2 regions of the Ruminococcus sp. SR1/5 genome follow, and region 1 is predicted to be linked to the other one. Evidence: riboswitches for the same ligand, from Rfam matches in the RefSeq annotation. Region 1 holds a riboswitch; the other holds the start of a gene.
What was found. A riboswitch is a leader RNA that binds a small molecule or an ion and turns the genes downstream of it on or off. The one in region 1 is predicted to bind ZMP and ZTP.

Region 1 (3,428 bases):
TCCAGCTGTTTCGCCTGCTTCTGGGCATTTGCAGTCAGAACCACTCTCTTGCCACCGTAAACCTTCTGTACGATCTGGTTCAGTTTGTCCTCAATGGAACCTTCCAGTTCGTATGCATATGTGAAATCATTAGGCTCTTCAACCAGACGGAGAACTTCCTCAGCAAGCTTGATTCCGCCTTCGCCGCCTTTTGCCCATACCTCGGAAAGTGCAACGTTTACGCCAAGCTCCTTACATTTCGCTTCCACAAAATCAAGCTCTGCCTTGGTGTCGGTCGGGAATGCGTTGATAGCTACCACACATGGAAGCTTGTATACATTTTTGATATTGCTTACATGCTTCAGAAGGTTCGGGATACCTTTTTCAAGAGCCTCAAGGTTCTCATTGTTAAGATCCGCTTTTGCAACGCCACCGTTGTATTTCAGGGCACGTACGGTTGCTACGATAACAACTGCACTTGGTGTAAGACCTGCCATACGGCACTTGATATCCAGGAATTTCTCTGCTCCAAGGTCTGCACCGAAGCCAGCCTCTGTGATGGCATAATCAGCAAGCTTCATAGCCATCTTTGTAGCGGTTACGGAGTTACATCCGTGAGCAATGTTTGCGAATGGTCCGCCGTGAACGATCGCCGGAACATGCTCCAGTGTCTGTACAAGGTTCGGTTTCAGAGCGTCCTTCAGAAGTGCTGTCATAGCACCCTCTGCGTGGAGGTCTCCTGCTGTTACCGGTTTCTGCTCAGCAACCTTACCGTAAGTGTATCCGATGATGATTCTGGAAAGTCTCTCTTTCAGATCCTTGATATCACTTGCAAGACAGAGAACTGCCATGATCTCAGATGCTACAGTGATGTCATATCCGTCTTCACGCGGCATACCGTTTGTTCTTCCGCCAAGTCCGTCTACTACATTACGAAGCTGACGGTCGTTCATATCCACGCAACGTCTCCATGTGATCTTTCTCGGATCGATGTTCAGCTCATTACCCTGGAAGATATGGTTGTCGATCATTGCTGCAAGAAGGTTGTTTGCCGCACCGATCGCATGGAAATCACCGGTAAAATGAAGGTTTATATCCTCCATCGGAACTACCTGTGCATAGCCGCCGCCTGCCGCACCGCCTTTGACACCGAATACCGGTCCCAGAGATGGCTCACGAAGAGCTACCATAACATTCTTTCCAAGTTTCTGCATTCCATCTGCAAGACCTACGGTTGTAGTCGTTTTTCCCTCACCTGCCGGTGTCGGGTTGATGGCTGTTACAAGGATCAGCTTTCCGTCTTTTTTGTCTGTTTCTTTCAGGAGATTATAGTCGATCTTTGCTTTGTATTTACCATACTGCTCCAGATATTTGTCATCAATACCTGCTTTCTCTGCAATCTTGGTAATTGGCTCCATTGTGCACTCCTGTGCGATCTCGATGTCACTTTTGAATCCCATAATGTTCTCCTTTCTCCGCAGCAACCGTCCGGATCTTTTTATCCCATAAAAAAGAGCAGTATCTGAATTTCTTCAAATACTGCCCAGACGGTCGACTCATCGAATCTCCGGCTCCCTCGTGGTTATCCCACAATTCCGTCAGTCACCGAAGACTTTATTAATTTGATGATTGAATACTAACATATTTATTAGTACTTGTCAAGAAATTATCAAATTATTTTTTCACTTTTAAAGTGAGCTATGTCTAATTTTCTGAATCATTTCCGTTCTATGTACTAGTTTTCTCTCCAACATTCGTACATATCTTTTTTCATCAAATCCTCTGTTGTTTAATCGTATCTTGTACTGGTCATCCGTTAATGCGACTGTCCAGACGCCATAAACATATTACCACACTTATGAAATCAAATCTGCAAATCCTGTAGATACCAGGAATAATATCAGCATTACAACCGGCACTACATAACGGATCATAAAGCGATATAACCCTGCCCGTTTGAAGTGTTCCCCATTTCGTTCCACTTCTCCTATGATCCAGTCAGGGCCGATCACCCAGCCGATCAGAATACTTGTCAAAAGTGAGATAAACGGCATCAGAAAACTGTTGCTGATATAATCCATCACATCCAGAAGCTGTCCAACAGAACCATTTGGCAGTTTAAGTTCAAAATACAGTTTGTTATAACCAAGGCAGATCAGTACTGCTGTAACAAGAGAATAGATTCCGACAGCACCACACATTTTCTTACGTGGCTTATGATAAAGTTCCATGCAGTTTGCAACCAGTGTCTCCATGACAGACACGCAGGAAGTCAGTGCCGCAAATCCCATCATCAGGAAAAATGCAATTGCCACCGGACGGCCAAATACTCCCATGGCGTCAAAAACCTTTGGAAGTGAGATAAATATCAGGCTTGGACCGGAAGCCATTCCATCATTTCCGAGAAATACAAAAACAGCCGGTATGATCATCATTCCTGCAAGAAACGCAACGCCGGTATCAAAGATCTCAATCTGATTTGTTGCTTTATTTAAATTAACTTCATTTTTCACATAAGAACCATAAGTGATCATGATTCCCATAGATACACTTAAGGAAAAGAATAACTGGCTCATCGCATCCAAAAGGATCTCCAAGAAACGTTTTACCGTCAGTCCATGAAAATCCGGTTTGAGGTAAACAGCCAGCCCCTGCATACCGGTGCGGACAGTTCCATCCGTATCAGTATGGGACAGTGTCAGTGAAAAAATGGCAATGATCACGATCAGAAGAATCAGCCCCGGCATAATGATCCTGGAAAACTTTTCGATTCCCTTTTCCACACCACGAAATACGATCCAGGCAGTCAGTGCCAGAAAGATCAGCATAAATACAATGGGTGCAATATCTGATGTAATAAATGATGTAAAGTATCCATCTGAAGCCGCATCTTTCCCATCAGAAATAATATAAGTAAAAAATATTTTGCGATCCATCCACCGATAACAGAATAATAGGTCATGATCAATGCCGGAACCAGAAACGTTAAATGTCCTAAAAATTTCCACTTTGGATCAAGAGATTCAAAAGCCCTCAATGCATTTTTCTTTGTCTTTCTCCCAAGTGCTACATCCGTTGTCAGCAGTACAAATCCAAAAGTCAGTACCAGTACCAGATAAACCAGCAGGAAAAGTCCTCCGCCATCTTTGGCACAGAGATATGGAAATCTCCAGATATTTCCAACTCCTACTGCACTTCCGGCTGCCGCCAGGACAAAGCCTATTGAGCCGGAAAAGCTGCTTCCTTTTTCTTTCATTTCAATTTCCCCTCTTCAAGTATATATTTGATATAGGCTGAAACCTTCAGCCCAACAGCTATATCTTACCTTAAATAAAGATAAGTGCAAATGGCAGAAGTTTCTTTTTACGAAATTTTATTCTCAAAAAGTTTCTTACTGCTTTACAAAGCACCTGTTTTTCCGATATAATCGTATTCAATGAAAATTAATA
Region 2 (3,428 bases), 3.2 Mb from region 1:
CGCGCGACCTTGCCAAGGTCGAGACCGCGGGTTCGAGCCCCGTCTATCGCTCTTCAGAACTCTGAATCTTTCAGAGTTCTTTTTATTTTTAAAACTATCCTTTTTCGATCAAAAAGTCCCGAGTCTGATCTCTTTTTTCCAGAAATTCAGATTCGGGACTTTATATTTTTTATCTTTTATTTCAGCTGCATATCATGGCCAAGGCATGCATCTTTTAGTGGTGGAAAAGGCGGATTCCTGTAAATGCCATCACCATTCCATACTTATTACATGTATCGATAACTGCGTCATCACGTACAGATCCACCCGGCTCTGCAATATATTTTACACCGCTCTTATATGCGCGCTCGATATTATCACTGAATGGGAAGAATGCATCGGATCCCAGTGTCACGCCGGTAAGACCATCCAGCCATGCTCTCTTCTCTTCTTTTGTGAACACTTCCGGCTTCTCCGTGAATGTCTTTTCCCATGCACCATCTGCAAGGACATCCATATATTCCTCACCAATGTAAACATCAATGGCATTATCTCTCTCCGCACGTGTGATCGTGTCTTTAAACGGAAGCTCCAGTACTTTCGGACACTGACGGAGATACCAGTTATCTGCTTTCTGGCCTGCAAGGCGTGTACAATGTACACGGGACTGCTGTCCTGCACCAACGCCGATAGCCTGTCCGTCCTTAACAAAGCATACAGAATTGGACTGTGTATATTTCAGGATGATCAGAGAAACCTTCATATCTCTCTTGGCTTCTTCCGTAAGCTCTTTATTCTCTGTTACAATATTGGAGATCAGCGCATCATCAATTGCCAGCTCCTGGCGGCCCTGCTCAAAGGTGACTCCAAATACCTGTTTGTGCTCCAAAGGTTCCGGAACATAATTTTCATCGATCTGGATCACATTGTAATTGCCTTTTTTCTTCTGCTTCAGAATTTCAAGAGCCTCCTCTGTATATCCAGGTGCGATCACACCATCAGAAACCTCTCTCTTGATCAGCATTGCGGTATCTTTGTCGCAGACATCAGAAAGAGAAATGAAATCACCAAATGATGACATACGATCTGCACCTCTTGCTCTTGCATACGCACATGCAAGCGGGGAAAAATTCTTCCAGTCCATATCATCTACCCAGTAGATCTTTGCCAGTGTCTCATTCAGCGGAAGTCCGATGGAAGCACCTGCCGGAGATACATGCTTAAATGAAGTTGCTGCCGGAAGTCCGGTTGCTTTCTTAAGGTCACGTACCAGCTGCCAGCCATTAAAGGCATCCAGGAAATTGATGTATCCTGGTCTTCCGGAGAGTACCTGGATCGGAAGCTCACTTCCATCTGCCATATAAATCTTTGATGGTTTCTGATTTGGGTTACATCCGTATTTTAACTGTAATTCTTTCATGAAAAAGCTCCTCCGTTCTCTGTGATATCCCTATTTTCTTATTTATTCTTGTTTACGATCCTGGATTCATATTTTCCTGTCTCAATGTCAATAAAACGAACAAAGAGAGAAACTTTATTATCCTGGTTCAGGCTCTTCCAGAGGAGATCCGTAAACTCATCAATATCGCTTGGGATCTCTACCAGCTTCGGCTCTCCCTCGAAACTTGGAAGTGGATTTCCATCGCATTTATAAGTATGGATAAAACGTCCCTGTCCTGCCGCCGCATTCTCATAGGCGAATGTATAACGAAGACAGGAATCCGGATTTCCGTTATTGCTCTTTAAAATAGACATCGCATAATTGAATTTACCGTCTTCAACATGAAGAACACCTGAAATACGAGGTGTATAGTTCGGCGCATCCGGCTCAAACTCTCTGCTGCGGAGAGACTGTTCAAAGGTGAGCTGTCTGTCCATTCCCTCATAGATCGTATCTGTCTGATCACCATTTGTTACGATGGTCTTATTTCCAAGGACACGTACCGGTGCATAAATGATCAGGCTCGGGTCTGTAAGCTTGGATGGATCAAAAGCCTGTGTACGGATTCCTTCCCCATCCTCAACAAAAATACGGTTTCTGCTGTTCTCGCTTCTTCCCATAATAAAATATGCAGTAACTGCATGTTTCCCGTCAGCGGAACGTCCGATCACAATTCCTCTTCCCGGATAGGAATTTTCTTTCAGTTCTTTTTCAAGTGAAAATGTCGTCATTTTTCACAGTCCTCCTTGTCTAATGTAAGGCCCGGGGCTCATCCCAGGATATGAACGGTAACAAAAAACCGCCTGGACACCCCTTATCAGGCTGCCCAGGCGGTCGGCTTCTCACTTCACTGCACTCCCTGTAGGTAATCCTACTTTCCGCCAGTCATGCAGCTTCTGCTGTTATACTACAATACTTCTTCTTAATTTTCAAGCCCCTATTTTCAGAAATTATTTTTCCAGACTTCTTGTTGCTCACAAAATAAACAATAACACTTTATTTCCCCTGTAATGCATAATCTGTCTGGATCTGTGCTGCAATGTCTGATTTCATCTGGATCCATGCATCGGGATTTTCCACGTAATACTTCGGACAGTCTTTACCTGTGACATCATAATGACGGATCACCTGATCCGAAGTCAGTCCAAAGCGTGTACAAAGCCACGCTGTCAGCTTTACCACCGAATCATAGGTTGCTGTATTAAACTGCCCTGTTTCATCCGGATGGCAGCATTCAATGGATATGGTATCTACATTTCTGGAATTTGTGGCATAGGATATTTCCGAAGTGGGAATACATTGTACCACTTCTCCCTCCAACCCTACCACAAAATGACTGCTGACTTTGTTGTCCTGCGTTGTCGCAAGATTTTCAAAATAATTCCGGTTGGATACGGCAGTAGATCCCGGATTGGCCGTATAATGAATGGCTATATAATTTACCTGTTCCATAGAAATCTGTGGTCTGGAATAGGAATTCGGTGTCAGAAGCTCCACATCAATAAAAGGTGCTCCTTCTGCCTGCCATTGTTCCGGTCCGCCATTTCCGCTGGCATTCCCGGATATCTCTTCCTGTCCGGACTGAGTTTCACTCTGTTCCATGCGCATCTCAAAAAATGCGTATCCTAACGCACACGCAGCAAAAGCAACGATCACAATGATACATATCAGCACAATCCTCTGCAGGATCTTGATCGGGTTCTTTTTCTCAAAGACTTCTTTTTCTTCTGGAAGACCCGGAGGAAGTTTTCTTTACGGAAACAGGCCGCCCGCTATGGGACGGCCTGGGTGACTTTTTACCGGTCTTACCTTTTTTCCTTTATTATTCATCTACACTGTAGTTTGGAGCCTCTTTTGTGATGTGGATGTCATGTGGATGTGACTCTTTAAGAGATGCAGCTGAAATCTTGATGAATCTGCCTGTTGTCTTAAGCTTCTCAATATTTTCTGCTCCACAGTAACCCATACCGGATCTTAAACCACCGATCAGCTGGAATACGGTATCCTC

Region 2: linked by a shared signal. The riboswitch ahead of CK1_RS00260 (IMP cyclohydrolase) and the one ahead of CK1_RS16435 (formate--tetrahydrofolate ligase) in region 1 are both predicted to bind ZMP and ZTP.

Annotation. Positions count from the first base shown of each region.
Region 1 covers NC_021014.1:3,278,820-3,282,247, forward strand. The annotation lists gene CK1_RS16435 (formate--tetrahydrofolate ligase) at 1-1,439, opposite strand, end outside; ZMP/ZTP riboswitch at 1,514-1,595, opposite strand; partial or broken gene CK1_RS16440 (sodium-dependent transporter) at 1,836-3,235, opposite strand.
Region 2 covers NC_021014.1:45,829-49,256, reverse strand. The annotation lists tRNA gene CK1_RS00270 (tRNA-Gly) at 1-51, shown strand, start outside; gene CK1_RS00265 (phosphoribosylaminoimidazolecarboxamide formyltransferase) at 215-1,399, opposite strand; gene CK1_RS00260 (IMP cyclohydrolase) at 1,438-2,151, opposite strand; ZMP/ZTP riboswitch at 2,238-2,319, opposite strand; gene CK1_RS00255 (peptidoglycan recognition protein family protein) at 2,417-3,094, opposite strand; gene guaB (IMP dehydrogenase) at 3,243-3,428, opposite strand, start outside.